Regions from separate parts of the Thioclava sp. F36-6 genome, predicted to be linked through region 2. Evidence: riboswitches for the same ligand, from Rfam matches in the RefSeq annotation. Region 2 holds a riboswitch; the other holds the start of a gene.
The links. Region 2 has a riboswitch for cobalamin ahead of BMI88_RS06635 (hypothetical protein). Riboswitches for the same ligand answer to the same signal wherever they lie in the genome.

Region 1: linked by a shared signal. The riboswitch ahead of BMI88_RS14675 (TonB-dependent receptor) and the one ahead of BMI88_RS06635 (hypothetical protein) in region 2 are both predicted to bind cobalamin.

The regions. Positions count from the first base shown of each region.
Region 1 is NZ_MPZX01000003.1:77,660-100,065, forward strand. It holds gene BMI88_RS14610 (hypothetical protein) at 1-314, shown strand, start outside; gene BMI88_RS14615 (FAD-binding oxidoreductase) at 455-1,135, shown strand; gene ctaA (heme A synthase) at 1,280-2,434, shown strand; gene BMI88_RS14625 (carboxypeptidase M32) at 2,431-3,897, shown strand; gene BMI88_RS14630 (ABC-F family ATP-binding cassette domain-containing protein) at 3,982-5,835, opposite strand; gene ndk (nucleoside-diphosphate kinase) at 6,110-6,532, shown strand; gene BMI88_RS14640 (TfoX/Sxy family DNA transformation protein) at 6,534-6,893, opposite strand; gene BMI88_RS14645 (Rrf2 family transcriptional regulator) at 7,450-7,929, opposite strand; gene BMI88_RS14650 (SLAC1 anion channel family protein) at 8,254-9,264, shown strand; gene BMI88_RS14655 (homocysteine S-methyltransferase family protein) at 9,277-10,242, opposite strand; gene speB (agmatinase) at 10,580-11,551, shown strand; gene BMI88_RS14665 (DUF1499 domain-containing protein) at 11,548-11,973, shown strand; gene BMI88_RS14670 (DUF475 domain-containing protein) at 12,087-13,133, shown strand; cobalamin riboswitch at 13,163-13,357, shown strand; gene BMI88_RS14675 (TonB-dependent receptor) at 13,496-15,319, shown strand; gene BMI88_RS14680 (ABC transporter substrate-binding protein) at 15,408-16,157, shown strand; gene BMI88_RS14685 (iron ABC transporter permease) at 16,154-17,137, shown strand; gene BMI88_RS14690 (ABC transporter ATP-binding protein) at 17,137-17,883, shown strand; gene BMI88_RS14695 (cobalamin-binding protein) at 17,883-18,674, shown strand; gene BMI88_RS14700 (FMN-binding glutamate synthase family protein) at 18,752-20,362, shown strand; gene BMI88_RS14705 (serine hydrolase domain-containing protein) at 20,641-21,531, opposite strand; gene BMI88_RS14710 (YeeE/YedE thiosulfate transporter family protein) at 21,686-22,201, shown strand; gene BMI88_RS14715 (DUF6691 family protein) at 22,198-22,406, shown strand, end outside.
Region 2 is NZ_MPZX01000001.1:1,436,431-1,445,910, forward strand. It holds gene BMI88_RS06630 (homocysteine S-methyltransferase family protein) at 1-536, opposite strand, end outside; gene BMI88_RS06635 (hypothetical protein) at 667-972, opposite strand; cobalamin riboswitch at 1,097-1,300, opposite strand; gene ppsA (phosphoenolpyruvate synthase) at 1,429-3,816, shown strand; gene bioB (biotin synthase BioB) at 3,885-4,871, opposite strand; gene BMI88_RS06650 (biotin transporter BioY) at 4,874-5,428, opposite strand; gene BMI88_RS06655 (GntR family transcriptional regulator) at 5,513-6,181, opposite strand; gene BMI88_RS06660 (ATP-binding protein) at 6,313-8,382, shown strand; gene queE (7-carboxy-7-deazaguanine synthase QueE) at 8,430-9,140, opposite strand; gene queD (6-carboxytetrahydropterin synthase QueD) at 9,137-9,480, opposite strand, start outside.

The DNA.
Region 1 (22,406 bases), on a different contig from region 2:
CCGCCAGCCAAGCCGCCAATGCCGCAGCCGACGCCGCAGCCGCCGCGACCAATGCCGCACAGTCGGCGGCCCCCGCAGGTACCGCGAGCGGTGGCGACACGCAAAAGCCGGTGCCGGCGCAGGGCGTGATGAGCGCGGCGAAGGCGCTGACCGTGGAAGGGTTCGACGCGGACAGGGTGATGGATATCGTCGACACCTCCGAGCTGCCCGAAGCGACGAAGGAGCAATTGCGCACGGCGGTGCAGAGCGCGCGTGACAATCCCCAACTCGTCGAAGGTGTGGTCGATCAGATCCGTGCGGCGCTGGGCTTCTGATCCCACCTGCCGCCCGATCCGCTGAGAACGAAGGGCCGCGCGACATTCCCTCGCGCGGCCCTTTTCTTTCCCATCCGACCAGTCGGGTGGGAACGTCTGCGCAAAGCCTCGCGTTCGCTCTTCAACGAAAGGAGCCCGCCATGAGCACCCGTCTCGAATTGCAAAGCATTTCCCCCGTCACCCATGACACGCATCACCTCGTCTTCCCGCGCCCCGAGGGGTTCGACTTCGCGCCCGGTCAGGCAGTCGATCTGAACCTGACCCGCGAGGGCTGGACCGATGAGCAGCGCCCCTTCACCTTCACCAATCCGGTAGATGGCGACACGCTGGAATTCGTCATCAAGAGCTATCCCGACCATGATGGCGTGACCGAGCAGATCGCGACGCTGACGCCCGGCGAGACCGTCGAGGTCTCCGACCCGTGGGGCGCGATCAAGGACGAAGGCCCCGGCACCTTCATCGCAGGCGGGGCAGGGGTGACGCCGTTCATCTCGATCCTGCGCGCGCGGCTGGCCCGCGAAGGCACGCTCGAAGGCTGCCGCCTGATCTTCTCGAACAAGACGGAAGCCGACATCATCCTGCGCGACGAGTTCGAGGCGATGAAGGGGCTGGAGACCGTCTGGACCGTCACCGACCAGAGCGACCCCGGCAAGGGCGTCGTTTCGATGCATGTCGATCGCAGCTTCCTCGCGCCCTTCGTCGAGAAGGAGAGCGGCAAGTTCTACATCTGCGGTCCCGACAAGATGGTCGATGAGATCGAGGCCACGTTGAAGGAGCTTGGCGTCGAGGAAGACCGCATCATCCGCGAGGATTTCGACTGACGTTGTCCGATCACGTCTAAGTGCCCTGAGACCGCGCGCCCTGCGCCTTCCCGCCCCCTTGCCCCCGGTGAGGGGGCGGCCTAGTTTGCCCTCGCGCAAATTTCTGCCAAGAACAGGCGACAGACAAGCCGGGGGTCCGCACGCATGAGCGAGAAACGCAGCATCTTCGAGGAAGTTGGATCGGAGGGCACCACCACGCGGGCCGAACCCAAGGGCGGCATGATCGACGCAAAGCCCCGCGGTGCGCGCCGGGCGATCCGGATGTGGCTGTTTGTGTTGTTCACGCTGGTCGTGGCGATGATCGCCGTGGGCGGGGCTACGCGCCTCACCGATAGCGGGCTGTCGATCACCCGCTGGGACCCGATCTCGGGGGCGATCCCGCCGATGAGCGATGCGGACTGGCAGGCGGAATTCACCCATTACAAAGAGAGCCCGCAGTTCAAATACATGAACCCCAACATGACCGTGTCCGAATTCAAGGGCATCTTCTGGTGGGAATGGGGCCACCGGCAGCTGGGCCGCCTGATCGGCATGGTCTGGTTCATCGGCTTCATCGGCTTCTGGCTGACCAAGAAGATCCCGACGGGCTGGACCGGGCGACTGTTCAGCCTCGGGGTCCTGGGCGGTCTGCAGGGCGCGATCGGCTGGTGGATGGTGTCTTCGGGCCTCGTGGGGCGGATGACCTCGGTCGCCTCCTATCGGCTCGCCACCCATCTGGGCCTCGCCTTCATCATCCTCGGCCTGATCTCGTGGTTCGCGCTGCAGCTCTCGCGCCCGGAATCGGCGCTGCTGCAGGCCCGCCGTCTGGCCGAGCCGCGCCTGAGCCGGATCGGCTCGGTGCTGATCGGGCTCGTGTTCGTGCAGATCATCCTCGGCGCGCTGACCGCGGGGATCGACGCAGGCCTCGCCTTCCCGACATGGCCCTCGATGAACGGGCAGTTCCTGCCGTCGGAGAGCTTCGACTACACGCCGATCTGGCGCAACTTCTTCGAGAACCCGGCGCTCGTGCAGTTCCTGCACCGCATGGTCGGCTATCTCGTCTTCGCCTCCGGCCTTTACGCCGCATGGCGCGCGCGCAGCTCGGCCCATCCGCGCACCAAGGAAGCCTTCGCGCTGATGGCGGCGATGATCTTCTTCCAGATGGTGCTGGGCATCACCACCGCGCTTGAGCTGGTTAATTACTGGTGGCTGGGGCTCATCCACCAATTCGGTGCTATCATCACCTGGGTCCTCGTGATCCGTGCGCGTCACATGGCGCGCTTCCCCCTTGTTCGTTCCATCCGGGAGGGCCGCGTATGAGCGCCTATCAGGACCTGCTCGCGCATCAGCGCGAAACCGAAGCGCTGGGCAATATCGCCGGGCTGCTGAGCTGGGACCAAGAGGTGATGATGCCGCGCGGCGCCGCCGATCAGCGCGCCGAAGAATCCGCCGCGCTGGAATCGGTGCTGCATGCGCGCCGCACCGATCCGCGCATCGAGGACTGGCTGGCCCGCGCCGAGGCCGATGACGCGGTCAGCGCGCGCGTCCTCGATCTGGTGGGACGCAGCTACAACCGCGCGACCCGCATCCCGGCGCGCCTTGCGACCGAGATGGCGCGTCTGACCTCGCTGTCTCAGGGCATCTGGGCGGAAGCCCGCGCCAATGAGGATGCCTCCGCCTTCCTGCCGACGCTGGAAGAGGTTGTGCGTCTCAAGCGTGAAGAGGCCGAATGCCTGTCCGAGGGCAATCTCTACGATGCGCTGCTCGACGACTATGAGCCGGGCGCGACGTCGAAGGAAATCGCCACGGTCTTCGACCGGATGCGCGGCCCGCTGGTGGAACTGCGCGACCGGGTGCTGGGCTCGGAGGTCTCGCCGCAGCCCTTCGACAAGGTCTTCCCCGAGAACGCCCAGCTGCGGCTGGCGCGCAAATGCGCCTCCGCCTTCGGCTATGACTGGACGCGGGGGCGGCTGGATATGTCGGTACACCCGTTCTCCTCTGGCGGCGGCGACGATGCGCGCATCACGACGCGCATCTCCGAGAGCGACCCGTTCGGCAATATCTACTCGACGATCCATGAGGTCGGTCACGCCACCTACGAGCAGGCGATCAACCCGGCCTATCGCTTCACGCCGCTGGGCCATGGCGTCTCGATGGGCGTGCATGAGAGCCAGAGCCGGATCTACGAGAACCAGCTCGGCCGCTCGGCCCCGTTCACCGGATGGCTGCATCAGCGTATGACCGATGCGTTCGGCGATCTCGGCATGGATGCGGAGGCCTTCCACGCGCTGGTCAACCGCGTCGATATGGGCTTCATCCGCACGGAATCGGACGAGCTGAACTACAACCTCCACATCATGCTGCGCTTCGATCTGGAGCGCGATCTGATCTCGGGCAAGCTCGAGGTCGCCGATCTCGAAGAGGCGTGGAACACCCGTTTCGAGCAGGATTTCGGCGTGAAGGTCACCAAGCCCAGCCAGGGCTTCCTGCAGGATGTGCATTGGTCGGTGGGGCTGTTCGGCTACTTCCCGACCTATGCGCTGGGCAATGTCTATGCGGGCTGTCTCGACGAGGCGATGCGCGCGGTCACGCCGGGTATCGACGCGGCATTGGCCGAGGGCGATGCGACGCCCGCCAAGCAATGGCTCGATGAGAACCTGCGGGTCCACGGCGGGTTGCGCACCCCGCGCGAGACAATCCAGCATGCCTGCGGCTTCGAGCCGACCGAGACGCCGCTGCTGGCTTATCTGACGCGGAAATTCGAGGGCATCTACAAGCTGTGAGCCGCAGCACTTGCTGAGGGGGCAGGCGCCTCCGGCGGGGATATTTGTATCAAGAAGAAGGGGCGCGCGGCCCCTTCGATGATCTCAGTCCTGCTCGGCGGTCTCGAGTTTCTCCAGCGCCGCCATCCAGAGCGCCTCGGCCTTCTCCATCGCTTTGGTCGCCTCGGTGTGCTTGGCCTGCCAGATCGCGAGATCTCGGGCTTTTTCAGGTTCGTAGAGCTTGGGGTCGGCGAGTTTCGCGTCGAGCTTCTCGAGCATGTCACTCAGCTTCTCGACCCGGGCCTCGCAGTCGCGGACCTCGCGCTTCATGGTGGTCATCGCACAGCGCGACGGCTTCGCGGCTTTCGGTGCGGCCGATTTCGCGGGCTTGTCCTCGGGCGGCGGCGCCAGCAACTCCGCGCGGTAGCTTTCCAGATCGCCTTGATAGGGCGCGACCGCGCCGCCTTTGACCAGCCAGAGCCGGTCGGCCACCAGTCCCAGCAGGTGCATGTCGTGGCTGACAAGGATCACCGCGCCGGAATATTCGGTGAGCGCCGTCACCAGCGCCTCGCGGCTCTCGATATCGAGGTGGTTGGTCGGCTCGTCGAGGATCAAGAGATGCGGCGCGTCGAGCGTCGCCAGCAACAGCGACAGCCGCGCCTTCTGCCCGCCCGAGAGCTTGCCCACCGCCGTCTCCGCCTGATCCGCGCCGAGGCCGAAGCCCGCAAGCCGCGCGCGCAGCTTGGCGGGATGCTCGTCGGGGCGCTCGCGCTTGAGATGGGTCAGCGGCGTCTCTTTCAGGTCCAGCTCGTCGACCTGATGCTGCGCGAAATAGCCGATCCGCAGCTTGGACGAGCGCGTGATCTTGCCGTCCATCACCTGAAGTTTGTCCGCCAAGAGCTTGGAAAGCGTGGATTTCCCCTCACCGTTCCGGCCCAGAAGCGCGATCCGGTCGTCCTGATCGATGCGCAGGTTGAGCTGCTTGAGGATCGCGGGCCCGCCATAGCCGACGGCGGCGCCTTCCATCGCGATGATCGGCGGCGAGAGCTGTTCCGGCGCGGGGAAGGTGAAGACCTGTTTCGCCGCTTCTTCCGGTGCGGTGATCGGCTCCATCTTCTCGAGCATCTTGACGCGCGCCTGCGCCTGCTTGGCCTTGGTGGCCTGCGCGCGGAAGCGATCCACGAAGCCCTGCAGATGGGCGCGGCGGGCCTCCTGCTTCTTGGCTTGGGCGGTCTGCGCCTCGCGGCGAAGCCGGCGGGTGCGCGCAAACGTGTCGTAGCCGCCTTGATAAAGCGTGAGTTGCCGATCCTCGAGATGCAAGATCGAGCCCACCGCGCGGTTCAGCAGATCGCGGTCGTGGGAGATCACGATCACCGTATGCGGGTAGCGCATCAGATAGCTTTCCAGCCAGAGCGCGCCTTCGAGATCGAGATAGTTCGTCGGTTCGTCCAGGAGCAGCAGATCGGGCTGCGCGAACAGCACGCCCGCGAGCGCCACGCGCATCCGCCAGCCGCCGGAGAAGTCCGAGCAGGGGCGCTTTTGTGCTTCCATGTCGAAACCGAGGCCCTTCAGGATGGCGCTCGCCCGCGCCTCGCCCGACCACGCGTCGATATCGACCAGCCGCGTCTGCACCTCGGCGATGCGATGCGCGTCGGTCGCGATCTCGGCTTCGGCCAGAAGGCTCGCGCGTTCCTCGTCGGCGGCCAGCACCGTGTCGAGCAGCGAGGTCGAAGAGGACGGCACTTCCTGCGCCACGCCGCCAACCCGGGCGCGCGAGGGCAGGCCGATCTCGCCGCCATCCAGCGTCAGCTCGCCGCGGATCAGCCGGAACAGTGTCGTCTTGCCCGCGCCGTTGGGGCCGACGAGGCCGACCTTGTGGCCTTCGGGAATGGTGGCGGAGGCGTTCGCAAAGAGCGGACGGCCTTCGATCGAAAAGGAGATATCGGAGATGCGCAACATGGGGCCTGACTTGGCGCAGGGGCGGGCAACAGTCAATCGCTGCTGCGCGCCGCGGCCCGTTCGGCTTGGCAAAAATATCCCCGCCGGAGGCATCGGCGGGCGCAAACCCGCGCAACGACCTGCCGATCGGCCTTGACCAAACGGTCACAAACCCAATCTAGAGTCGCCGCAGCCCCGCCCATGAGGGCTTTTCAAGGCTTCCCCTGCATGGTAGCAGGCGCGGCAGATATTTCGGACCGGATACCGGCCACGAACCACAAGGAAAGGGTCACACATGGCCATCGAACGCACGCTGAGCATCATCAAACCCGACGCGACCAAGCGCAACCTCACCGGCAAGATCAACGCCAAGTTCGAGGAAGCCGGTCTGCGCATCGTCGCGCAGAAGCGCATCCAGCTGACCATGGATCAGGCCGGCAAGTTCTACGAAGTCCACAAAGAGCGCCCCTTCTACGGCGAACTGTGCGAGTTCATGGCGTCCGAGCCGGTCGTCGTTCAGGTGCTCGAAGGTGAAGGCGCGATCGCCAAGAACCGCGAAGTGATGGGCGCGACCAACCCGGCGGAAGCCGACGAGGGCACCATCCGCAAGGAATACGCGCTCTCCGTGGGTGAGAACTCGGTGCACGGCTCCGACGCTCCGGAAACCGCTGCGGAAGAAATCTCGTTCTTCTTCTCGGGTCTCGAGATCGTCGGCTGATCTAGCGTTTCGCGATCAGACCAATTTCCGAGAGGGCCGCGTCCAGCCGGGCGCGGCCCTTCTCTTTTGCGGAAGGCGCGGCGCTGTCGCTCGCCGCGATCCGCGCCTTAAGTGCATCGAATTTCTTGCGGAATTCGGCTTTCTCCGCGCCACGGCAGTCGTTCCACGGGCGCCCTTGCAGCGCCATGTGCAGCGCGTAATAGCCGATGAAATGGGCGGGGTTGCCGACTTCGATCCAGGCGGCATAGGCGGCGTCCGCGCCGATCTCGCGCAGCTCCTCGGCCGAGGTGATCCCGGCGCGGATAAAGCCCTCGGCGGTGGCGGGGCCGATCCCCTTGATGGATGTGAGAGAGGTGCTCATCGTGCCGGACTGTCCTTCGGGGCGCGCGGTATCAGTGTCGCGCGGGCTGGCGTCGGGACAGTTTGAGGCTGGACTTCGCGCCACGCAAGAGCGGCGCGAAGAGAGATCGAATGGGAGGCGGCGCGAAAACCGGCGATGAATGAAGATGCCGGTTGCGGGGCCTGCCTGCGCCGCTATCATAGCGACGCGAGAAAGGGCGTCAGATGGACGCCCAGTCGTCGAATACGGTGCCGTTCTGTTGGGTCGTATTGCCCGTTTGGCCTTGTTGCTGGCCAGGACGGTTCGTGCCGCCTTGCTGTTGCTGGCCTGATTGAGTGCCCGATTGCTGTTGCATGACCTAAGCCTTGTGATGAGTCGCGTTTAGCGGGGTCTTCCCGTTGCTGCGACAAGTAGACACAGGCTCTCGCCGGGAAAAGGGGTGGTCAAGCGAAACTGAATTTTGATCTCTTTGCCGTGAGCGGGTGTCATGAAACTGTGACGTTGCCGCCACGAAAGCGCTGCTGCGCACGGCAATGCGTCAGAAATATGGACCTACCGGAGCGTCGTGTCGCAGCGGTTATTCCGCAGCGCGTGCGGTTGCGCAGATCGACAGCGGCTGCAGGCCGGGCAGGCTGAGCATCGCCTCCAGCGCGGTGTTATTGTCGACCAGATCGGCGAGCGTCTTGCGGTCCAGCGTCCCGTAGAAGGCCTCGAGCGCATCGGTCAGAGCATCGCGGAATAGACAGGCGTCGCGCAGCGGGCAGGTGTTGGTCTCGGTATCGAAACATTCCGCGAAGGGCAGGGCGGCCTCGAAGGCGCGCAGCACCTTGCCCACGCCGATCTTTTCGGGCGGGCGGGCGAGTTGCATCCCACCGGCGCGGCCGCGCAGGGTGGTGATGAAATTCTCGCGTGCGAGCGTGTTGATGACCTGCGCGAGATGGTTCTCGGACGCGTTACAGGCCTCCGCGATCTCGTGTTTGCGCACGGTGCGATGCGGATTGACCGCGCAGAACATCAGCACGCGCATCGCGAGATTGGTTCGTGTGGTCAGACGCATCGCAACTCCTCCAGCTCACGAAGCGGTGATATAGGTAAGTTTACCTCGCAGGTTTGACCTATGTCACGTTCCTTGAAAATTTTCGTCACAGAGCGGGTTTGGCGCAAGCGGGGATCCGCCAGAGGCAATATGCGCGGGACGTAGATGCGCGCTGCGCCCGGCGCGGCGAATGCGTCCATTTGTCAGCCTCCTCACACACGGATGCGTGAGTAAATGAGAGGTGTGATCCCGCCGCGTGGGTTGGTCCGGCGCGGCGCGGGTGATCTGATCCGTCGCGTTGTGGGCCGTTCGGCCCCGCGCGGCGATGGCCACCGGGAGGGCAAGATGAGCATTCAAGCTGAGGCACCCGCCGCGCATAGCCGGCTCGAGCATTTTCCGATCACCTTCTATGCGACGACGATGGGGCTCGGGGGCTTCACGCTGGCGCTGCGTGCGGCAGCCAAGCCGCTCGGGCTCGGGCCGTTGCCCTATCAGGTGATGTTCGCGCTAACCGCGACCGTGTTCGTGCTGATCTCTGCCTTCTATCTCGCCAAGGCCGTGCGGCACCCGCAAGCTGTGAGCGCGGAATGGCATCACCCGATCCGGCTGGCCTTCTTCCCGACCGTCGCGATCTCGCTGTTGCTGCTGGCGACCGGGGCGCTGACGGTCTCGACCTCGCTTTCGCTCCTGCTGTGGCTGGCGGGTACGACTCTGCAGGGGATCATGACACTCGCGGTCGTGACCAACTGGATCGGGACGCGCAGTTTCAAACACGGGCAGCTGAACCCGGCATGGTTCATCCCGGCGGTGGGCAATGTGATCGTGCCGGTGGCTGGCGCGCAGCTCGGCTTTATCGAGATCAGCTGGTTGTTCTTCTCGGCCGGGATGCTGTTTTGGCTCGTGCTGCTGACGCTGGTCTTCAACCGTCTGATCTTCCACGACCCCCTGCCGAGCAAGCTGCAGCCGACGCTGGTGATCCTGATCGCGCCGCCCGCGGTGGCCTTCATCGCGTGGCTGCGCCTGACCGGCGAGCAGATCGTGCCCGGGGCCGAGATCGGACAGGGCGTCGATCCTTTCGCGCATATCCTTCTGTCGCTGGCCTATGTCTTTGCCGCGCTTGTCGCGGTGCAGCTGCCGCGCATCCTGCGTCTGCCCTTCGCGATGAGCTTCTGGGCGCTGAGCTTCCCCATCGCGGCGCTGACCATCGCGACCTTCCTGCATGCCGAATACGCCCATTCCGAGCCGCATCTGCGCATGGCGGTGGCCTTCCTCGCGATCCTTGCCGTGGTGATCGTGGGGCTCGTCTGGCGCACGGGGCTTGCGATCCTGCGCGGAGAGATTTGCCAGCCGGAGTGAGGGGGCCGGAGTTCACGCAGGCAGCGGCTCCTGTCGCGCTTGTCGCACGTAATGCGCGATGCGGTCGAAATGCTTGTCCCATGTCCCGCAGCAGCCGCCCCAGATGTCGATGTCGGGATAGCGCTTTGCCAGATCTCCCATCATCTGGCCCAATTCCTCGGGATCGCCTTCTTCGATATGGCCGAGCTTGCAGAGCGAGACCTTGTCCATTTTCGCCGCGTTTGGCCGCAACGAGCGCAACCTCCGCGCCCAATCTCCCGGTTCGAGCGCGGGTCCGAATTCCAGCGGATGCGAGCAATTGATTCCGTAGGAATCCGGGCGCGCAGTCCCGGCCTCAGTATCGGTCGCCTCAATCGCCTCTTTCAGGCTGGGGCCCGATTTCAGCTTGTGGGAACTGTCGAGCGTGAAAGACATGTTCACCGGCAGCCCGACGCGCGCCGCCGCGCGGCTGATCCCGACCGCCTCGGGCATGTTGTTAATCGTGGCAGCCCAGATCAGATCGACGCCGCAATCCTTCAACGTCTCGCATTGAGTGGCGTGGTAGTCTTCGGCTTCCTCGGCAGTGATATCGCGGTTGAGCGAATAGGCATCGCCTTTCGGCCCGATACAGCCCGCGATCGCGATGCGCTCGATCTGGTCCTCGTAAGCGCGCGAGACACCGCGCAGGAAGTCGATGCATTTGTGCTGCATCTCGCGCAGCCCTTCCGCCGAATAGCCCAGCTTCGCGCCCCAGTCCGGGCTCGCGCGGTAGTCGAACCCCGCCATCAACGCCGAAAACCCGTGTTGAGCTGCCTTGTCGAGATAGCGGCGATACATGTTTTCCATGTCACGCACCGCTTCGGGCTTGTTCATCAACTCGAACATCGCGAAGTCGCGCAGCTCGTGACCGTGGCGATAGATCACCTCGGTCTCGGTGCCGCCTTCGGTGAGGTAGAGGATGCCGTCCTCTCGGGGAAAGGTGGTGCTCTGCAACGTCATGACGCTCTCCTTGTGTGACGCAGTTCGGTTCGGAAAACTTTTTGAAAGCGCATGAGAGGCGGTGAAATCAGCACGCGGCGCAGGTCGTTGATCCGGTCGTGCCGGACTTTGTCTTTACAGGGTGACGTTGGGTCACCTTATCACGCCGTCCATTGTGTGGCTACGTCGCCTCTTGTCGGCTCGGATTCGGTCGCGCGGTGACCTCTTGAACTGACGGATGAAACACGGGCTCCATCCCGAGCTCTGATGGGCGCGGTATGCTGCCGCCCATTCTCGACGGCGCTTGACCTCCCGCGAGGGCGAGCGCAGATTTCGCGGGCGAAAAGGAGGGGCGATCATGGCTCTGGAAGATGCGAAAATCCAAGTGGATCAGGCTTTTACGCGGGCAGAGGCGCGTGGCCTGAGCTTCGAGAACACCTTCGGCGGGGCCACCAGCTTTCTGCGGCGGCGCTATACGAAGGACCTCGCGGGCGCGCAGATCGCCGTGACCGGCGTCCCCTTCGATCAGGCGGTGACGAACCGCCCCGGTACGCGCTTCGGGCCGCGGGCGATCCGCGAAGCCTCGACGCTGCAGGCGTTCGACGCGCCCTATGGCTGGGGCTATGACCCGTTCTCAGAACTCGCCATCGTCGATTACGGTGACATGCCCTTCGACTATGCCAATGTGCCGGAGGTGCCGGGCCGGATCGAGGCGCATCTGGGCGCGATCTTCGGGGCGGGCGTCGTGCCGATCACGCTCGGCGGCGATCATTTCATTACCCTGCCGATCGTGCGCGCGGCCGCTGCCGCCCACGGGGAGATCGCGCTCGTTCAGTTCGACGCCCATTCCGACACCTGGGCCGATGACGATATGGACCGGATCGACCACGGCACGTTCCTCTACAAGGCGATCAAGTCGGGCGTTGTGAAGGCGGAGAACACCGTCTCGGTCGGTATCCGCACCGACAATCCCGATACGCTGGGCGTGACGATCGTGGATGCGCCTTCCGTGCATCGCGAGGGCGTCGAGGCCACGCTGGAACGCATCCGCGCGGTCGTGGGCGACAAGCCCTGTTACATCACCTTCGATATCGACGGGCTGGACCCGGCCTTCGCGCCGGGCACCGGCACGCCGGTCTGGGGCGGTCTGGCGAGCTGGCAGGCGGCAGAGCTGTTGCGCGGGCTCAAGGGCATCAACCTGATCGGCGGCGATGTCGTCGAGGTCTCTCCGCCCTACGATCCGACCGGCGTGACGGCCATCGCGGGCGCCCATGTCGCGACCGAGCTGATCGCGCTGGCCGGTTGGGGGCTGCGGGAGAGCGCGGCATGAACCGGGCCGTGACGATCCTCGCGCTCGGGCTGGCCGCGGTGGCCGTGGCCGATGGCTGGGTGCGCTTCGCCCCGATTGATCCCGCGCGCTACAAGGTCGAGGGCTTGGCAAAAGCGCCCGGCGATCACCCCGAGACGGGCGGGTTTCAGGCGGCCCGCGAGGTCTCCGATCCGCTGGTGCAAATGGCCGCGCTCGACAAGATCATCCGCGCCACCGCGCGCACGAAGCAGGTGGCCGGCAGCGTCGACGAGGGGCATGTGGCCTATGTCACCCGCTCCGCCTTCTTCGGCTTTCCCGACGTCACCACGCTTTGGGTCGAGGGCAACTCGCTGCAAATCCGCGGCCATCTCGTCTACGGCAAATCCGACCTCGGCGTGAACAAGGCCCGGATCATGGGCTGGCTCGACGAGGCGGGGCTGTAGCGGGTCTGTTCCGAGGCGCGCTTGCCGGGCCACAGCGATCAACTCTGACGGCGCGCTCCCTTGCGAAGAGAGGGGGCGAAGCCTAAGTGAGGCTCCATGCAGCCGGAGCCAGCATGACCATCATGTACCGTTATTTCTCCTGGGCCATCGCCGTCACCGTTGCGGGGCTGGTCGGGTCGTTCGCGCTGGGATTTGCCCAGACCGGCGGGCTGGGCGGCGCGGTCTCTTTCCTGATGATCACGGCGGTGCTTGCCGTACTGGAAATCTCGCTGAGCTTCGACAACGCCATCGTCAACGCCAACAAGCTGCACCAGATGACGCCGAAATGGCAGCGTCGCTTCCTGACTTGGGGCATCCTGATCGCGGTCTTCGGGATGCGTATCCTGTTCCCGCTGCTGATCGTCGTGATCGCCGCCGGGATCGGACCGTGGGAAGCGGTGCAACTGGCCGCGAAACATCCGGCGGAATATGCCGAGATCATCGAGGACGCACATCTGTCGATCGCGGGCTTCGGCGGGGCCTTCCTGATGATGGTCGCGCTTACCTATTTCATCGACGAGGGCAAAGAGGTCGACTGGATCCGAGCACTCGAACGCCGGTTGCGCGCGCTCGCCTCGATCCGCGGGCTCGAGATCGGCCTCGTGCTGATCGTCATTCTGGCCTTCACCTGGATCCTGCCGGAAGGGCGCGAAGACGAGTTCATGTTCGCCTCCATCTGCGGGCTTGCGACCTTCCTCGGTGTCGAAGTGCTCAGCCACGTGCTCGACCGGACGAATATCGCCGCCGAGACGGCCAAGGCGGGCCTCGGCGCGTTCCTCTATCTCGAAGTGCTCGACGCGTCCTTCAGCTTCGACGGGGTGATCGGGGCCTTCGCCCTGACTCAGAACCTGTTCCTGATCGCGATCGGTCTGGGGATCGGCGCGATGTATGTGCGCTCGATGACGCTGATGCTGGTGGAGCGCAACACGCTGAGTGAATTCCGCTATCTCGAGAACGGCGCCTTCTGGTCGATCCTGATCCTTTCCGTCGTCATGTTCGCGCAGACGCTGGTGGAAGTGCCCGAAGTGATTACCGGGCTGATCGGGGCGGGGCTGATCGGGCTAGCGCTCCTGTCCTCGATCCGGTTCAACCGGCGCAGCAGAGCCGCCGTCGAGAGTTGAAATTTTCTTGACAGACTGCGGCGCGCGCGGCACAGCAGGGGCACTTCGGTTCCGCCTTGGCGGATGAAAAGGGAACCCGGTGCGATGCGTGCATTCATTCCGGGGCTGCCCCCGCAACTGTGAGCGGCGAGTGACGGCTGACTGAGCCACTGGGGCGACCCGGGAAGGCCAGCCGAAACCAAGACCCGCGAGCCAGGAGACCTGCCGAGGCGCTCATCCTTTCTGCCTGTGCGGGGCGCGCAGCGGAGGCGGTCTTCCGTCAGTGGTGACATTCTCACCGTCGGCGGAAATTCCAAAAATTTCCAAAGACTTACGATGCGAAGTTCACGCGACCGCAGAGTCGCGATACGAGGGAATTGGATATGATCCGCACCCGTTTGACCATGGGCCTGATGCTCACCACCGCGCTGGCAGCCCCTGCGCTTGCGCAAGACAGCCAACCTTACCAACTCGATGAGATCGTGATCTATCACGGCGCGCTCGAGCCGCAATCGTCGGACAAGACCGCGCAGGCGGTCACCGTGCTGTCGCGCAACGAGCTGGAGCGTTCGGGCCAGACCCGCCTTGCCAATCTGATCGCGCAATCGCCGGGCGTCGGCATCCTGTCGCGCGGTCCGATGGGCGCGCAGACCGGCTTCACCATTCGCGGCGTGTCGCAGAACTACGTGAAGGTTATGGTGGACGGGATCGACGTCTCCGATCCGTCCGCGCCGCAGGTGCTGCCCGATCTGGGCCGGTTCAACACGTTCAACTACGACCGGGTCGAGATCATGCGCGGCTCGCAATCGGCGGTCTATGGCGGGCAGGCGGTCGCCGGTGTCATCAACCTCGACACGCCGCGCCCGACCGAGGATGGCGTGAGCCAGAGCGTCAAGTTTGAGCTCGGCTCCTACCACACCGCGAATGCGGCCTATAACTTCGGCTGGAAGAAGGGTGACGACGAGCTCGCGATCCAGCTTTCGAAAGTCTACACCGCAGGCTTCTCGGCCGCCGACAAGAAGAACGGCAATACCGAGAAAGACGGCTACCGCGCCGATCGCGTGAGCCTGCGTGCGCAGAAGCGTATCTCCGACAATCTGCTGATCGGCTTCAACGGGTTTGCGCAGAACGATCGGGGCGAGTTCGATAACGGCTTCAGCTCGCCGCCCACGGACAGCAACGAATACACCGTCCACAAGGAGCGGGGCGGGCGTCTCTTCGCGAAATTCGCGACAGGTCCGCTCGATCACGAGCTCGGTCTGACCTATTACACGACCTCGCGCTGGTATCCGGTCTATGACTATGGCTACGAGGGCAAGCGCCGCAAACTCGACTGGAAAGCCTCGACCGATCTCGGGCCGGGTCGCGTGACCTTCGGCGCCGATCGCACGCTGGAAACCTATACCGGCACCTATGTCACGGGCGATGTTCTGACCGCCGATACGGGCGTCTTCGGCGAATATGCCTTCTCGCCGATGGACGGGGTGAACGTGACCGCCTCGGCGCGCCATGACGATCACTCGGATTTCGGCGGCAACACCACGGGCCGTCTCGGCGTCACCTGGCAGGCCGATGCCGCGACCCTCTTGCGTGCCTCGGTGGGCAACGGGTTCCGCGCGCCGTCGGGCTACGAGCTCTATGACGGCTATGCGGGCAATCCCGATCTCAAGCCCGAGAAATCGCTGAGCTACGATCTGGGCGTCGAGCGTGATTTCGGCGCGCATAAGCTGACCGCGACGCTGTTCCACATCGAGGTGGACGACCTGATCGACTACAGCAACACGACCTACAGCTATTATCAGACCTCGGGCACCGCCAAGCGGCAGGGTCTGGAACTGGGTCTGAAAGGGCCGATCTCCAGCACGGTCAGCTACAGCCTCGGCTATACCTATCTGGACTCGAAGAACCCCGATGGCCTCTCTGCCGGCTCGACGTGGAACTCGGCTTTCGGGCGGCATACGCTGACCGCCGGGATCGACGCGCAGGTGACTGACAAGCTCACGCTCGCCGCCGATATGCGCGTGGTCACCGATCGTCAGAGCCAGCCCGATTACGGCCTGCTGAACGCGCAGATGACCTACGATCTGGGCAATGACAAAGAGGCCTATCTGCGCATCGAGAACCTGACCGACACCGATTACCAGCTCTGGCCGGGCTACGGCACTTCGGGTCGCGCCGCCTATGTGGGGCTGCGTGCGCGGTTCTGATCTGAAAGGGGCGGTTTGCGCCGCCCTTTTCGCCGCCTTGGCGGCGACCTCCTCTGCATGGGCGGAGGAGCCTGCGCGGGTCGTGTCCATGAACCTCTGCACGGATCAGTTGGCGCTGGCGCTGGCCGATCCGTCGCAGGTCGTCTCGGTCAGCCATTTCGCCACCGATCCGTCGATGTCTGTGCATTGGAAACAGGCTGAAGACCTGCCTGTAAACTACGGACGCGCCGAGGAAATTTCTATTCTGCATCCCGATCTCGTTCTGGCCGACACCTGGTCGAACCCGGACACGATCCGCATGTTGCGCACGCTCGGAATCCGGGTCGAGCAACTGCCGCCCGGCACCTCGCTGTCCGAAATTCGGGGCCGGATCGAGACGGTGGGCAAGCTGCTTGGCCATCCTGACCGCGCGGCGAAGATGCTCGCGGATTTCGATGCGCGGCTGGCGGCGATCAAAACGCCCGCGCCGGGGCTGAAAGCTGCGATCATCGGGCCCTCGGGCTATGGCTACGGGCCGCGGACCCTTGAAGGGCAAATCCTTGAAATGGCAGGGTTTCAGAATGTCGTCAGCGGGCCGGGGCTGGACTGGGGCGGCCGGTTGCCGCTGGAAGATCTGGTGATGGATCGCCCCGATCTGGTGGTCGTTGGCGGCTCGCAAGGCGGCACCGGCACGAGCCGCGCGCAGGAGGTGCTGGCGCACCCGGTGCTGCGCGATCTGCCGGTCGTGCGGGGGCTGCGCGATGCAAGCTGGACCTGTGGCGCGCCCGCGATGCTGAATGCGGTGGAGACGCTGGCAAAGCTCGGGCGTGAAATCGAGAAAGAGAAGTTGACGCAATGAGTTATCGCACGATCCTCATCCTTCTCTCCATCCTCTGCGCGGTGCTATTCGCAGCCTCACTGCTGATCGGGCCATCGGGGATTTCGCCGCTTGATGGCGTCTCTGCGCTGATCTCGGGCGATGGCGCGGCGGGCCTTGTGATGCGCGAGCTGCGCCTGCCGCGCGCGATCCTCGGGATCGGTGTCGGCGCCGCGCTGGGGCTGTCGGGCGCCGCGATGCAGGGCTTCTTGCGTAATCCGCTGGCCGAACCGGGGCTGATCGGCACCTCGGCTGGCGCCGCGCTTGGCGCGGTGATTGCGATCCAGACCGGGCTCTACGCGCTCTTCGCGCTGGCCCTGCCGCTGGCGGCGCTGGCGGGCGCGGGTGTGGCCGTCGCACTGATCCTGATCCTTGCGGGGCGCGAGGGCCGGGCGCTGGTGCTGATCCTTGCAGGCATCGCCGTCTCGGCGCTGGCGGCGGCGGCGACCGCGCTGGTGCTGAACCTCGCGCCTTCGCCCTATGCCGCGGCCGAGATCGTGTTCTGGATGATGGGCTCGCTCGCCGATCGTTCGATGACCCATGTCGCGCTGGCGCTGCCGTTCCTGATCGTCGGCGCGCTGATCCTGCTGCGCGCGGGCGCGGGGCTGGATGCGCTGAGCCTTGGGGAAGATGCTGCAGCTTCGATGGGTATCTCCTTGAAAAGGCTACGGCTTCAGATTGTCTTCGGCACGGCGCTGATGGTCGGTGCGGCCACGGCTGTCGCGGGCGCGATCGGCTTCGTCGGCCTCGTCGTGCCGCATCTGTTGCGCAAATCCGTGGGCGCGCGGCCCTCGCGGCTGCTTCCGGCTTCGGCGCTTGGCGGGGCGGCGATGCTGACGCTGGCCGATATTGCGACGCGGGTGATCGCGCCCGAGCGTGACCTGAAGTTGGGCGTGCTGACCGCGCTGGTCGGCGCGCCGTTCTTCCTGTCGATGATCCGAAAAATGGGGCGCGAGGGCTGATGCTGGAGCTGGAAAACCTTACCGTTCTGCGTGGCGAATGTCCGGTGGTCGATCGCGTCTCGGCGCAGGTCGGGCCGGGCGAGGTGATCGGTCTGATCGGGCCCAATGGTGCGGGCAAGACCTCGCTGCTGCGCGGGGCGATGGGGCTTTTGGCGCATCGCGGGGACAGTTCGCTATCGGCGCTCGACCCGATGGCGCGGGCGCGGGCGGCGGCGTGGCTGCCGCAGGCGCGCGAGATTGCCTGGGGGCTGTCGGTAGCCGATCTCGTCGCGCTGGGGCGGCTGCCGCATGGGCGCGATCAGGCGACGCGCGGGGCGGCTGCAGTGGAGGAAGCGCTGCGCCGGATGGGGCTCGACAACTACCGCGACCGCGCCGCCACGCAGCTCTCTGGCGGCGAGCAGGCGCGGGTGCTGATCGCGCGGGCGCTCGCGCAGGAAAGCCCGCTGATCCTTGCGGACGAGCCGATCGCAGGCCTCGATCCGGCGGCGCAGATTGCGACGATGCAGGTCTTCACCGCCCATGCGCAGGCGGGCGGGGCGGTGGTCACTTCGCTGCATGATCTTGGGCTGGCCGCGCGCCATTGCACCCGGCTTTGGGTGATGGATCGCGGGCGGCTGGTCGCGGACGGTGCGCCCGGCGAGGTGCTGACCGAGACGCTTCTTGCGCAGGTCTTCCACATCCGCGCGCACTTCAAGAACACGCCGGAAGGCCCCGTTTTTCAACCGCTTTCCACCTTGGGGGTCTGATGGCATTTCCGCCCGAGCGCATCGTCTGCCTGACCGAGGAGACGGTCGAGACGCTCTACCTTCTGGGTGAGGACGCGCGCATCGTCGGCGTGTCGGGCTACGCGGTGCGGCCCAAACGGGTGCGTCAGGAGAAGCCGCGCGTCTCGGCCTTCATCTCCGCCGATCTGCCGAAGATCCTCGCGCTGGAGCCGGACCTCGTTCTGACCTTCTCGGACCTTCAGGCCGATATCGTCGCGGGGCTGGTGCGCGAGGGCGTCGCCGTTCACGCGTTCAACCAACGCTCGGTCGCAGGCATCCTCGACATGATCTGCACGGTCGGCGCGCTGGTGGGCTGCACCGAGCGGGCGGAGCTGCTCGCCGCGGGTTACGAGACGCGTCTGGCGGAGATCGCCGCCAAGCCGCGCCCGAGCCGTCCGCGCGTCTGGTTCGAGGAATGGGATGAGCCGCTGATCTCTGCCGTGGGCTGGGTGTCGGAGCTGATCGAGATCGCGGGCGGGCGCGATGTCTTCGCCGATCTGGCGAGAGAGGGCAAAGCCAAGCATCGCATCGTCACTCCCGAACAAGTGATCGACGCCGCGCCCGAGGTCATCGTGGGGTCGTGGTGCGGCAAGAAGTTCCGGCCCGAGAAAGTTTCCGCAAGGCCAGGCTGGCAGGACGTTCCGGCTGTTGCGCGAAACCGGATTCACGAGGTCAAATCCACCCTGATCCTGCAGCCCGGGCCTGCAGCGCTAACGGACGGGCTCGACGCGCTGGAGGCCGCGATCTGGTCCGATCCGGGGTTGCGGGCGTAATAGTTCTTAGACATAGAGCCCTCGCGCGCTAGAGTGTCCGCGCAGGAACAGAGGCTACTTACCCCGCGGGAGGGGGCATGTTCACGCGTTTTATACGGTTTTCACCACTCGTCTTGTCAGCTCTGCTGACGCTCGCCGCAGTTTCCGGTTTGATCCTTACCGATTGGTTTCTGGTCGTCGCGATCCTTTTCGGTTTCCTGACGCTTGTCGGGATCCACGATCTGATCCAGACCAAGCACGCGATCACCCGAAACTATCCGATCCTCGGCCATCTGCGGTTCTTCTTCGAAGAGATCCGCCCCGAAATCCGCCAATACCTGATCGAGGGGGACGATGAGGACATTCCGTTTTCCCGCGCGACGCGCACGATCGTCTATCAGCGCGCCAAGGATATCGAGGATGCCAAGCCCTTCGGCACCCGTATCCGCGTCTCGGAATCCGGCTATCAGTGGATCACCCATTCGGTGAAGCCGCGTCATATCGAGGACAGCGACTTCCGCGTCGAGATCGGCGGCGAGGCGTGCAAGCAGCCCTACAAGGCGTCGATCTACAATATCTCGGCCATGTCCTTCGGGGCGCTGTCGGCCAATGCGATCATGGCGCTCAACAAGGGCGCGAAGATGGGCGGGTTTGCGCATGACACGGGCGAGGGCGGGATTTCGCGCTATCACCGTGAGGGCGGCGATCTGATCTACGAGGTCGGCTCGGGCTATTTCGGTTGCCGCAATCACGATGGCAGCTTCAACCCCGAGAAATTCGCCAAGCGTGCGCAGGATCCTCAGGTCAAGATGATCGAGCTGAAGCTGAGCCAAGGCGCGAAGCCGGGCCATGGCGGGATGCTGCCTGCGGCCAAGATCACCCCCGAGATCGCCGAGGCGCGCGACATTCCGATGGATCGCGACTGCATCTCGCCCGCCTCGCATTCGGCCTTCTCGACCCCGCTGGAGATGATGGAATTCATCGGCCAGCTGCGCGAGTTGTCGGGCGGCAAGCCGGTGGGCTTCAAGCTTTGTGTCGGTCACCGCCGCGAATTCATGTGCATCGTCAAGGCGATGCTGGAGACCGGCATCACCCCCGATTTCATCGTGGTCGACGGCAAGGAGGGCGGCACCGGGGCCGCACCTCTGGAATTCGCCAATCACATGGGCTTTCCGCTCGTCGAAGGTCTCAGCTTCGTGCATAACACGCTGCGCGGGGCGGGCTTGCGCGATCAAGTGAAGATCGGCGCCTCGGGCAAGGTCGTCACCGCCTTCCATATCGCCAAGGTTCTGGCAATCGGGGCGGATTGGGCGAACTCGGCGCGCGGCTTCATGTTCTCGATCGGTTGCATTCAGGCGCAGTCGTGCCACACGAATAAATGCCCGACCGGGGTGACCACGCAGGACCCGATCCGTCAGCGCGCTCTCGTCGTGCCGGAAAAGTCGACCCGCGTGGCCAATTTCCACCGCAACACCATGAAGGCGCTGGCCGAGATGACGGGGGCTGCGGGCCTCACCCATCCGGGGCAGTTCCTGCCGCATCACCTGCTGGTGCGCGACCGCGAGCGCGATTTCAAAGTGGGCGACGAGATCTACCACTACATGCCCGAAGGGTTCCTCCTGCGCGAGGATGACGACCGCTTCGGCTATCTCAAGCGCTGGAAACGCGCCCGCGCCGAGGCGTTCGAGCCCTTCGACAGCGGCGTGTGAGATCGGATTTCACGGTATCTTGGGAGAGGCGGCGACGGAGGTTGCCGCCTTTCTTTTTGGCGGCGTCTCTTGCTTGCGATGAGGGGAGTGCCCGAGGCGTCAGAACGCGTGTGAAACCGTGCCTGCGCCCGGGCGGCCAGCCCGGGCCGCGCCCGACCCTCCCCCCGGGAGGGCGCATTTGCACCGGCGCCGCGCGAACGCAGGTTGGGGAGAGGTGGATCGATAAACGGAAATCCACCTAGGGAGCGCATGCGCCCACCCAGAGTCGGGCGCAGCCCTCACCGCCCTGCCACGAGCTTTGCCACGACTTGTTCCGCCGGTCCTTCGAAGGGACCATGCGTGAAGGCGGCGGCGGTGCGGCCTGTCTCGGGGCAGTGATAGACGGCGTTGGAACTGAACGGCCCCGCGCCGGAATGGCCGAAGACGCGGGTGTCGCCCCAGTCGCCGCACATCAGCCCCAGCCCGTAACCATGCCGCGTCCAAGGGCGGTCGGGCAGCGCGCCTCCCAATTCGCGGCAGGCGGTCATGTGGGCGAATGCGGCTTTGGGCAGCAGCCCGCCCAGCCCGTGCAACAGCCGTGCGGCATCGCTCGCCGTGCCGATTAGCGTGCGGTGATAGACCCAGCCGGGGTCGTAGTCGCGCGCCTCAGGCCAGTGAAGCGCCGCGAAATCAGCGGGCGTTTGGGCGAGCCGGACACTATCCAGCCCCAGCGGCCCTGCGATCCGCTCTTGCACCAGTTCCGCGAGACTCGGGCCTGCGGCGCCTTCGATCACCTCACGGGCGAGCATGTAGCCGAGGTTGGAATAGCGCCACCCTTCGCCGGGCGGAAATGGCGCGGGCAGCGCGAGCGTCCGGGCCACGAGCAGATCGCGCGACCACGGCGTGCGTCCCGCCGCGACATCCGCGTGATAGGCGGGCAGGGTGCCGTAATCGGGCAGGCCTGCGCTGTGCTCCAGAAGCTGCGCCAGCGTACCCCCCGCGCGCAGCTCCGGCAGATCGAGCGGCGCGTCCAGATCGAGCCGCTTCTCAGACTCGAGCATCAGCGCCAGCGCCGCGATCACGGGCTTGGTGAAGCTCCAATACGGAAAGAGCCGCGCCCCTGATTGGGCCGTTTGGCAGCGGCCGTCGCGGTCGATCGTCGCGGTGAAGGCGGTGGGGGATTGGGTCAAAGCTTTGTCTTTATATGATTTTTCAGATGGGGCGGGCAGGACGTTTTCCAATGGTATGTCATTTGCCGCATTGCGGCGCTGAAAAAAGTTGAAACGGCTTTGGCGTTTTGTATCATCACTTATGAATATGATCATGGGAGGAAGGGAGGCTTTCATGAGAGACGCACCCAAAGCATTTTGGTCACCGCTCGCCGCCGGCACCGCGCTCGGCCTGGCTCTGCTGTTGACCTTCGTCGTGACCGGGCATGGGCTCGGCGCATCCGGCTTCGTGACCCGCTTCGCGGCACAGGCCAATGACTGGGTCGCCCCGCAGGCGACCGCAGACAATTCCTATTTCGGGCCTTTCATGGCGGCGGGTAGCCCGCTTCTGAGCTGGATCACTTGGGAAGTGGTCGGCGTCCTGATCGGGGCGTGGCTCGGCGCGAAAGGCGCGGGCCGGATTTCGGTCAAGGTAGAGCGCGGCCCGCGCACCACGAGCGGCAATCGCCTCGTCTACGCGCTGCTGGGCGGCGCGCTGGTGGGCTTCGGCGCGCGTCTGGCGCGCGGCTGCACCTCGGGTCTGGGCCTGTCGGGCAGCGCGACGCTCGCCGTGGCGGGCTTCGTCTTCCTGATCGGCTTCTTCGCGGCGGGCTTCGCCGTCTCCATGATGATGCGGAGGATCTGGCAATGAGCATCCCTCTTTACGATAGCGGCATAGCCTCGGGCCTCCTGTCGGGCATTCTGTTCGGCTACGCGCTGGAGGCGGCGGGCTTCGGCTCTCCGCGCAAGCTGACGGGGCAGTTCACCCTGCGCGACTTTTCGGTCTTCAAGGTGATGTTCACCGCCGTGATCGTCTGCGCCGTGGGGCTTTACGTGCTGCGGACAATGGGCTGGAT
Region 2 (9,480 bases):
ATCGGCGCCAGCGTCAGCACCACCGGCAGACCTGACGCCTTCGCGGCCTCGAGCGCACAGAGCGCCTCGCCCGCGTAGTAGAAGGTCTCGCCGATAATGATATCCGCGCCTTCCTCGACCGCCCAGCCGATCATCTCGTCGAACATCGCACGCACCTCGGCCTGTCGCGCCGGATCGGTGGGGTCCCAGATATTCGTGTTCGAGATATTGCCCGCCATCAGGTTGCCGGTCTTCGCATTGGCAACCTCGCGCGCGATCTTCAGCGCCGCACGGTTGAGCGGCTCCAGCAGGTCTTCCTTGCCGATCACGCGCATCTTCTCGCGGTGGCCGTTATAGGTGAAGGCCTCGACGATATCGCTGCCAGCGCGCTGGAAATCGACATGCAGATTGCGCAGCGCCTGCGGGTATTCGAGCGCCACCTCGGGCACGAATTCCCCGGCGGTCAGATAGCCGCGTCGTTCCAGTTCGAACAGGAAGCCCTCGGCGCAGATCACCGGGCGCGCGTCGAGCAGACGGGTCAGTTTGTTGTCATTCATGGAGAGATCCTCTCAGTTCATCCATGACCATCGTTTGGAAAAGCCGAGCCTCACAGGAAACGGAGTGCCGTTTCCTGCTGCAATGGTCCTCGGCCGGGCCGCAGCATGCGACCGCAAGACGAGAAACGGGTCAGAGGCCGCGTCGGGCGCGAGCACCGCCGCGCCGCACCGGTGGAGGCATCTCGATCGGCAAGGCGAAAGGCTGCGGGGTCAGCGACTCCAGCAGGAGTTCGCAGAACACCTCCACCGCGGGCGAGATCAGCGAGTGCGGATAGGCCTGCATATGGGCGACGATCGTCGCCTTCGCATAGGGCATGTCGCCCGGCAGCGTACCGAGCCATTCCATGTAGCCGAGCGTCCCCAACTCACGCGCACGCAGCGGCGAGATCGGTCCTATATCGAGTTGTAGCAGTGAAAGCGTTCGTTCCAAAAGCATCGCGCCCTCCGCGCAAAAGGGCGGGAGTGGTCGCGGCACGGCGATATGCGAGGTCCGATCTGGTCCATCTCTCGTCTCTCCGTCCCAGGGCACCCCGCCCGGGTTTAAGGTGACCGAGATGCGCTAGGCGCGCATCCGAGATGGCAGGTCTCCTGACTCGCGGGTCGTAGCTTCACCGGACCTTCCCAACCTTTGCAGGTCAGTGGCGTTTCCGGTGGCGCTCGCCGCTTACAGTTGCGGGGGCAGTCACGGAGTTGGGCATCGCCCGCACCGTGTTCCCTTTTCAGCCGACCCTTTGGGGCCGGACACCATCGCAGATTTGATCGCAGGAAAATCTGGCGCTGTCCAGAACGGATTGGGGCCTGTGGGACAAGCGGGCCCGCGTTGACGGAGATCAAGGTCGAAATGCGCCCCTGCGATAAAGTGCCCGCAGGTGCAAACAGGGGAGGCGAGCTCATGGCCACGAAGAAAGAAGTCATTCCTTTCGATAGCTTACGCCGCGAGGATGTCGCGCTTGTGGGCGGCAAGAACTCTTCGCTTGGCGAGATGGTGCAGGAGCTTGGCGCCAAGGGCATTCAGGTTCCGCCGGGCTTCGCCACCACCTCCGACGCCTATCGGATGTTCCTTGACGAGAACAATCTGACCGAGGCCATCGCGGGCTATCTCGCGGATTACGATGCCGACAAGATCAGCCTTCACGTCGCGGGGCAGAGCATTCGCGACACCATTGTGGCCGGGGACTGGCCCGACTCGACCGAGGCTGCGATCCGAGAGGCTTACCGCGATCTGTCGAAGCGGGCAGGGGTGCCCGAGGTCTCCGTCGCCGTACGCTCGAGCGCCACGGCCGAAGACCTTCCCGATGCCAGCTTTGCCGGTCAGCAAGAGACCTATCTGAACGTCTCGGGCGAAGAGGAGCTTCTGACCGCCTGCCGCAAGTGCTATGCCTCGCTCTTCACCGACCGCGCGATCACCTACCGCAAGCTCAGAGGGTTCAATCACCTCGATGTCGCGCTCTCCGTGGGCGTCCAGCAGATGGTGCGCTCCGATATCGGCGGGTCGGGCGTCATGTTCTCGATCGACACCGAAACCGGCTTCGACAAGGTCGTGCTGATCAGCGCTGCCTGGGGCTTGGGCGAAAACGTCGTGCAGGGCGCGGTCACGCCGGACGAGTTTCAGGTCTACAAGCCCTTCCTTGGCAAGGCGGGCGTCAAGCCGATCATCGAGAAGAAGCTCGGGGCGAAAGAGATCAAGATGATCTATGCCGGGCCGGACGCCCCGAACCCGGTGCGCAACGTGCCGACATCGAAAGCCGAACGCGGGAGGTTCGTCCTGTCGGATGACGAGGTGCTCGACCTCGCGCAGCAGGCGGCGACCATCGAAGCGCATTACGGCCAGCCGATGGATATGGAATGGGCCAAGGACGGTGTGACGGGGAAGCTGTTCATCGTGCAGGCGCGCCCTGAAACGGTGCAGTCGCGGGTCTCTGCCGGGTCACTGCGGCGCTATACCATCGGCGCGCATGGTCCGGTCGTCGTCAGCGGTCTGTCGGTCGGCGAGCAGATCGCGACCGGGCGGGTCTGCCTGATCGAAGACGTCAAGGATATCGACGATTTCGTGGAAGGCTCGGTCCTCGTCACCTCGACGACGGACCCCGACTGGGTGCCTGTCATGAAACGAGCCTCTGCCATCATCACCGATCACGGGGGCAGAACCAGCCACGCCGCCATCGTCAGCCGCGAATTGGGCGTGCCCGCCATCGTCGGCTGTGGCGATGCCACCCATGTGCTGCATGACGAGCAGGAGGTGACCGTCTGCTGTGCCGAAGGGGACGAAGGTCTGGTCTATGACGGATTTGCCGAGTTCACGGTCGAAGATTTGAACCTCGATGCGGTGCCGGAGACCAAGACCAAGGTCATGCTCAACCTCGCCAACCCAGCCATCGCCGCGCGCTGGTGGCGGCTGCCGATCGACGGTGTCGGTCTGGCGCGGATGGAATTCGTGATCTCGAACACGATCCGGGTCCATCCGATGGCGCTGCTGCATTTCTCTGATATCCGGGAGACGGACGTGCGGGAGGAAATCGAAACGCTCACAAGGGGATACGAGGACAAGGCCGAGTATTTCGTCGATCAGCTGGCGCTTGGCCTTTCCCGGATCGCCGCCGTGGCCTATCCGAACCCGATGATCCTGCGGCTGAGCGATTTCAAGACGAACGAATATGCCGACCTCTTGGGCGGGCGGCAATTCGAGCCGGTGGAATCCAACCCGATGATCGGCTGGCGCGGCGCCTCGCGCTATTACGATCCCGCCTATGTCGAGGGGTTCCGGCTCGAATGCCGGGCGATCCGGCGGCTGCGCGAAGAGGCAGGCTTCGACAATGTGCTGGTGATGGTTCCGTTCTGCCGCACGCCCGAAGAGGCCGACCGCGTCTTGGCGGTGATGGCCGAGGAAGGGCTGGTGCGCGGCGCCAACGGGCTGCAGATCTACGTGATGTGCGAAGTGCCCTCGAACGTCATCCTCGCCGAGGAGTTCGCCAAGCGCTTCGACGGCTTCTCCATCGGGTCGAACGATCTGACGCAGCTGACCCTAGGCATTGACCGCGACAGCGACCGGCTCGCGCCTCTGTTCGACGAACGTCATGCCGCCGTTCAGTGGATGATCCGGAGCGTCATCGAAAGAGCGCATGGTGTCGGCGCGAAGGTCGGGCTCTGCGGTCAGGCGCCATCGAACTACCCGGAATTCGCCCGCAGGCTGGTGGAGTTCGGCATCGACTCGATATCGGTGACGCCGGACAGTTTCCTGAAGGTCAAAGGCCATGTTGCCGAGGCGGAAGGTCAGCGATGACCCGACTGTGAACCCGCGGGACGCGTCCGTTAGCCGTCTCGGGCGAGTTGCCCGAGACGGTCGCGCGCTCAGGCCACGGGTGCCGACTCGACACGCGGCTTCGCGGGGGCTACGTGCATGCCCAGCCGCGCTAACAGGTCCTGATCTCTCCAGGCTGCGGGGTTGTCCGTGGTCAGAAGCTGATCGCCCACGAAAATCGAGTTCGCGCCCGCGAGGAAGCACAGCGCCTGCCACGCGTCGCTCATCCCGGTGCGGCCTGCCGAGAGCCGCACGACCGACGCGGGCATCAGGATCCGCGCAAGTGCGACGACCCGCACCAGCGCGAAAGGGTCGACCGGCTCGGCATTCTTTTGCACCGGCACGCCGTCGATCTCGTTCCAGAGGTTGATCGGCACGCTGTCCGGGTGCGCGGGCAGGGTGGCGAGCGTCACCAGCATGGCGATCCGATCCGCCTCGGCCTCGCCCATGCCCAAGATCCCACCGCAACAGACCCGAATGCCGCCTTTGCGCACATTTTCGACCGTATCGAGTCGATCCTCCATGGTGCGGGTCGTCGCGATCTCCTGGTAATAGTCCGGCGACGTGTCGATGTTGTGGTTGTAGAAATCCAGCCCCGCCGCCTTCAGCTTCTCGACCTGCTGCGGCGAGAGCATGCCCAACGTCATGCAGGTCTCCAGCCCCAGATCGGAGACGCCGCGCACCATCTCGCACAGCGCATCCATGTCGCGATCCTTCGGGCTGCGCCACGCCGCGCCCATGCAGAACCGTTGCGCACCTGAGGCCTTCGCGCGTCGTGCCGCGCTCAGAACCTCTTCGGTCTTCATCAGCTTGGTGGCTTTCACGCCGGTCTCGTAATGCGCGGATTGGGAGCAATACCCGCAATCTTCCGGGCAGCCGCCGGTCTTGATCGACAGCAGGCTCGCGGTTTCGATCGCGCTCGGGTCGAAATGGGCGCGGTGAACCGTTTGCGCCCGGTGAAGAAGCTCGGGGAAGGGCAGGTCGTGGATCGCTTTCGCCTGCGCCATGCTCCAATCGTTTCTGATGCCTCCCGCCATGATTACGCGCGCTCCTTCAGGCGAGTGAGGCCTGTTGCGAGACCGCTGGCAATTGCGATCTTGACCAGATCCCCGGGAACGAACGGCACGACGCCGGTTGCGAGAAGTTTTGACGCGGGCACGAAATTGGCGAGCCAGGCGAGGCCCGCGGCATAGACCACGATCAGCCCTGCAAGCATCGCCAGCGCTCTGCCGAGCCAGCCTCGACCTTGTGCGAGCACGCTGATCATGGGCGCCGCCAGCAGAAAGCCCAGCAGGTAGCCCCCGGTTGGTCCCATCATGTAGGCCAGTCCGATGCCGCGCTCGGGTGTGCCCGAGAAGACCGGCGCTCCCATAGCGCCCATCATGAGATAGGTGGCCATTGCGGCAGCCGCCATTCTGGGGCCGACGCTCGCTGCTATGAAGAAGACCGCAAGCGTGTGCAAAGTCATCGGCACGGGCCAGAAAGGCACCTGAAGCTTCGCGCCGAGTGTGATCAGGGCAGCGCCGCAAAGCGCGACGCCAAGGCCGCGCCAGAGAGTGTGAGTGAGCTTCTGGGAAGTGTCGAAAACCGTCATTGAACCTGTCCTCAGTCGATAGTTGGAATTTCTATCTATGACTATGCAGGCACATCCGGAGCTATCAATTGAATTTATAGATAATTAGCCAGAAATCACGTAAGTCTCGTGTGCTTCGGCATTTTTTATCGATGACTTGCGTTTTCCTATCCAGCCGACATGGCGTGCCAAGGTTGCGCAGGCCAGGTCTGTCTGTCCCTTGTGGAGGGCGGTAATGATGATCCGGTGGTCATGGTCCGAGCGGGCTTCCCAGTCGCGGCGCCAGGCGGCGAAAAGGAAGCGTGCGCTGGTCGTCTGCAGATTGTCGATCGTCTCGAGAAGTCGTGGCATCCCGCAGGGTGTCAGGATCAACTGGTGGAATTGACGGTTCGCGGCCTCCCAATCACGGACGGTTCTAGCGCTGTCTCCAATCCGCGTAACCTGTTCAGCTTTTTGGAGAATTGCGCGTGTCATGTTCGGAGCTGCATGGCGCAGCGCCAAGGGTTCGAGGCTGGCGCGCATCTCCGCCACTTCGCGCAGTTCGGCCACGTCGAACTCGGTCACGCGAAAGCCGCGGCGCGCTTCGCTCTCGGCCAATCCGCGCGCTTGCAATTCGCGAAAGGCTTCGCGCACCGGGACGTGGCTCGCGCCGAACTCGCTCGCGATATGGTCCTGTCTCAGCCGGGCGCCGGGCGGTATTTCTCCGGAAATGATGCGATCCGAAAGTATCCGCGCGATGCGCTGCGAATGTGTTTCATGGGGTGTCTCTGTCATGCTTTATAGATAATTTTTCTCGCGGCAATTCGTCCACCATTTTTTATGTGACCGAAACATGTTTGTAAGATTAAGGAAAAGCTATACTTGTGATGCGTGGTGGAGACGCATTAACCTGCATTGGATCTTATGTGACCTGGCAAGAAGCTTTCCGGCGTGATGCGCGCGGAACTGAGGACGACGCGGCTCCCGATGCCGGCTACAAGGCCCTGATGGAGCTGATCGATGACGGATTCTGCGTCATCCAGTTCATCGACGGGCCCAGAGGTCCCCTCAGCGACTATGTCCATATCGAAGCCAATTCCGGTTACGAAAGACATACCGGGATCGACGATATCGTCGGTAAGACCGTTTACGATGTCGCCCCACAAGACGGGGGCGAGTGGGTCAAAATCTACGGCGAAGTGCTCAGAACCGGGGAGCCCCTGCGGTTCGAGCGCGAATTCGTCGAGGTTGGGCGCCACGTCGAGGTCTCCGCGACGCGAGTGGAGCCCGCCGCGAAAGCGCAGGTCGCGGTTCTGTTTCGCGATATCACCGAACGTAAACGCAAAGAGCGCGAACTACGGGAAAGCCAGCGCCGCGCGGAAAAGAACGCGCGTCATATCGCACGCGCGCTGTCCGCCGGGGCGATCCTTGGCACTTGGGTCTGGTATCTCGACAGCGAAACCTTCGATCTCGATGAAGAATTCTCGCGCAGCATGGGGCTCGATCCTGCGCAGGGGGCCGAAGGCCTGACCATCGAGCAGATTGTCGTGAACGTACATGAGGATGACAAGCCAGGCCTCATGGCGGCGATCGATCGCGCCACGCAGCAGACGACGCCGTATGCATATCAGTTTCGCGTCAAGCGGGCCGACGGGCTGTATCACTGGGTCGAAGCCAATGGCCGGATGGAGGCCGAAACGCCGCGCATCTTCGCAGGCGTTCTGATGGATCTCGATGACCGGCGCGCCATTCTCGAAGAGCGCGACAAGGCGGCGGCCGAGCTGTCCAAGCTGAATGAAACCCTTGAGCAGCGCGTCGAAGAGCAGACCGCGAAGCTCATGCAGCGGGAGGGAGAGCTCCGGCAGGCCCAGAAAATGGAGGCCGTCGGGCAGTTGACCGGAGGGCTCGCCCACGATTTCAACAATCTCCTCACGGCGATTTCCGGGTCGCTCGACTTCGTCGCAAAGCGGCTCGAAGACGGGCGTCGCGAGGAAATCCTGCGCTATCTCGAAGCCGCGCAAGCGTCGACCGAGCGGGCCGCCAGCGTCACACAGCGTTTGCTCGCCTTCTCGCGTCAGCAGTCGCTGATGCCCAAGCCGACCGACGTGCCGCACCTGGTCCGCAGTATGGAGGACCTGATGCGGCACTCCATCGGGCCGCATATTCTGGTAAGGGCGGAGGACGACGCAGAGGCCTGGCCCGCGATGGTCGACCCGAACCAGCTTGAGAGCGCGCTTCTCAATCTCTGCATCAATTCGCGCGATGCGATGCCCGATGGTGGCACGATCACGATCAGCACGACCAACGAGGTCATCGAGACCGAGAACTCGGAGCTTCCGCCCGGCGACTACCTGCGTCTGTCCGTGCACGACACCGGAACGGGAATGACTTCGGAGGAAATTTCGAAAGCCTTCGATCCCTATTTCACGACGAAGCCCAGCGAGAAGGGCACCGGCCTCGGGCTTTCGATGGTCTACGGGTTCGCGCGCCAAAGCGGCGGATGCGCGACGATCGACTCCGAACTGGGCAAGGGGACGACCGTGAACATTTTCCTCCCGCGCTCGCTCGAGACGGTCGCGCGCGCCGAGGTGGACCTGCCTTTAAGCGAGGAGCCCGCCACAGGGGGCGGACACACGATCCTCGTTGTCGACGATGAGGCAATCGTGCGTTTCGTCGTCGTGGAGGCGTTGGAAGAGGCGGGCTTCACGGTCTACCAGGCGGCCCATGCAGCGGCCGGGCTTCAGGTGCTACAGGACCAGCCCGAGGTGACGCTTCTCCTGACGGATATCGGCTTGCCGGGCGGCATGACGGGCCGGGAACTCGCAGCCCGGGCGCGAGAGGCGCGAGAAGATCTCAGAGTGATGTTCATGACCGGATATGACGAGGAAGCGGCAACGGCCACGACGCTTACGGATACTGAAGTTCTGTTGAAGCCATTCGATTTCGACGAAATGGTGCGTCGCGTCACGAGTTTCGCGAACCGCACCGCTGCGTGACGCGGGTCGCGCCCGAGTGATGTTCGGGGCGTCCGACCCTAGGCGGATCAAACGCCGCGCTTGTTGCCCCAGATCAGAACATGCAGCTGCGGCAGAATACGGGGCGCGAACCAGTTGTCCGCCATAGCGGTGTCCGTCAGCCAGCCAAGCCGGTCGGCCAGACCCTGCGGATCGACCGGAACCTCCGGGTCGACCTCGGGATTGCCCGGCTGAAGATAGAGCGGCAGATCCGGGTGGCGGGCATGGACAGACTTGGCCCAGTCGTAATCCGCGCGGTCGAAGATCACGATCTTCATCACGGTGCTGCGGGCCGAGCGTCCGGCTGCCACGCAATCGGCAAAGGCGTCCCAATCGACCTGCTCTCCGCTCGAAGGCGGCTTCGGCGACAGCACCAGCGTATCCAGATCGCCGAACCAAGGCCGCGCGACAGACCCCTGCGTCTCGCAGGCGAAGCGGTAGCCAGCGGCTCGCCCGAGCGCGATCAGCGGTCCGAAATCCTGGATGGCCGGGTTTCCGCCGCTGAGCGAGATCGTCAGTGGCCGGTCGCCCGACAGGCGGCGCAGCTCTGCCCAGACTTCCTCGGAACTCATCGGTGCCCATGTGTGGCGATAGGCGCTGTCCACCGCGTGGAGGCTGTCGCACCACGAACAGCGGTAATCGCAGCCGCCCGCGCGCACGAAAAGCGTGGGCTCGCCGATCAGCGCGCCTTCGCCCTGAATGGTCGGGCCGAAAATCTCGGCGATGCGCAGCGTCGTCATGGACGGTATTCCACCCAGGTCTTGGGCGTCTCGCTGACCAGCGCCGCGCTGGTCTCGGGCCAGCGCGCCTTGCACCAATCGTAGAAATGCTTGGCCATGTTCTCGGCGGTCGAGGGCACGTCCATCACGTCGTTCAGGTGCCGGTGATCGAAGGTGTCGTCGATATAGGTCTTGAGCGGTTTCAGATCGTGATAGTCGCGCACGAACCCGTTCTCATCGAGCGTCGCGGCGGCCAGTTCGACGACCACGATGTAATTATGCCCGTGCAGCCGTGCGCATTGATGATCTTCGGGCAGATGCGAGAGTTGGTGCGAGGCGGAGAAGTGGAATTCCTTGCGGA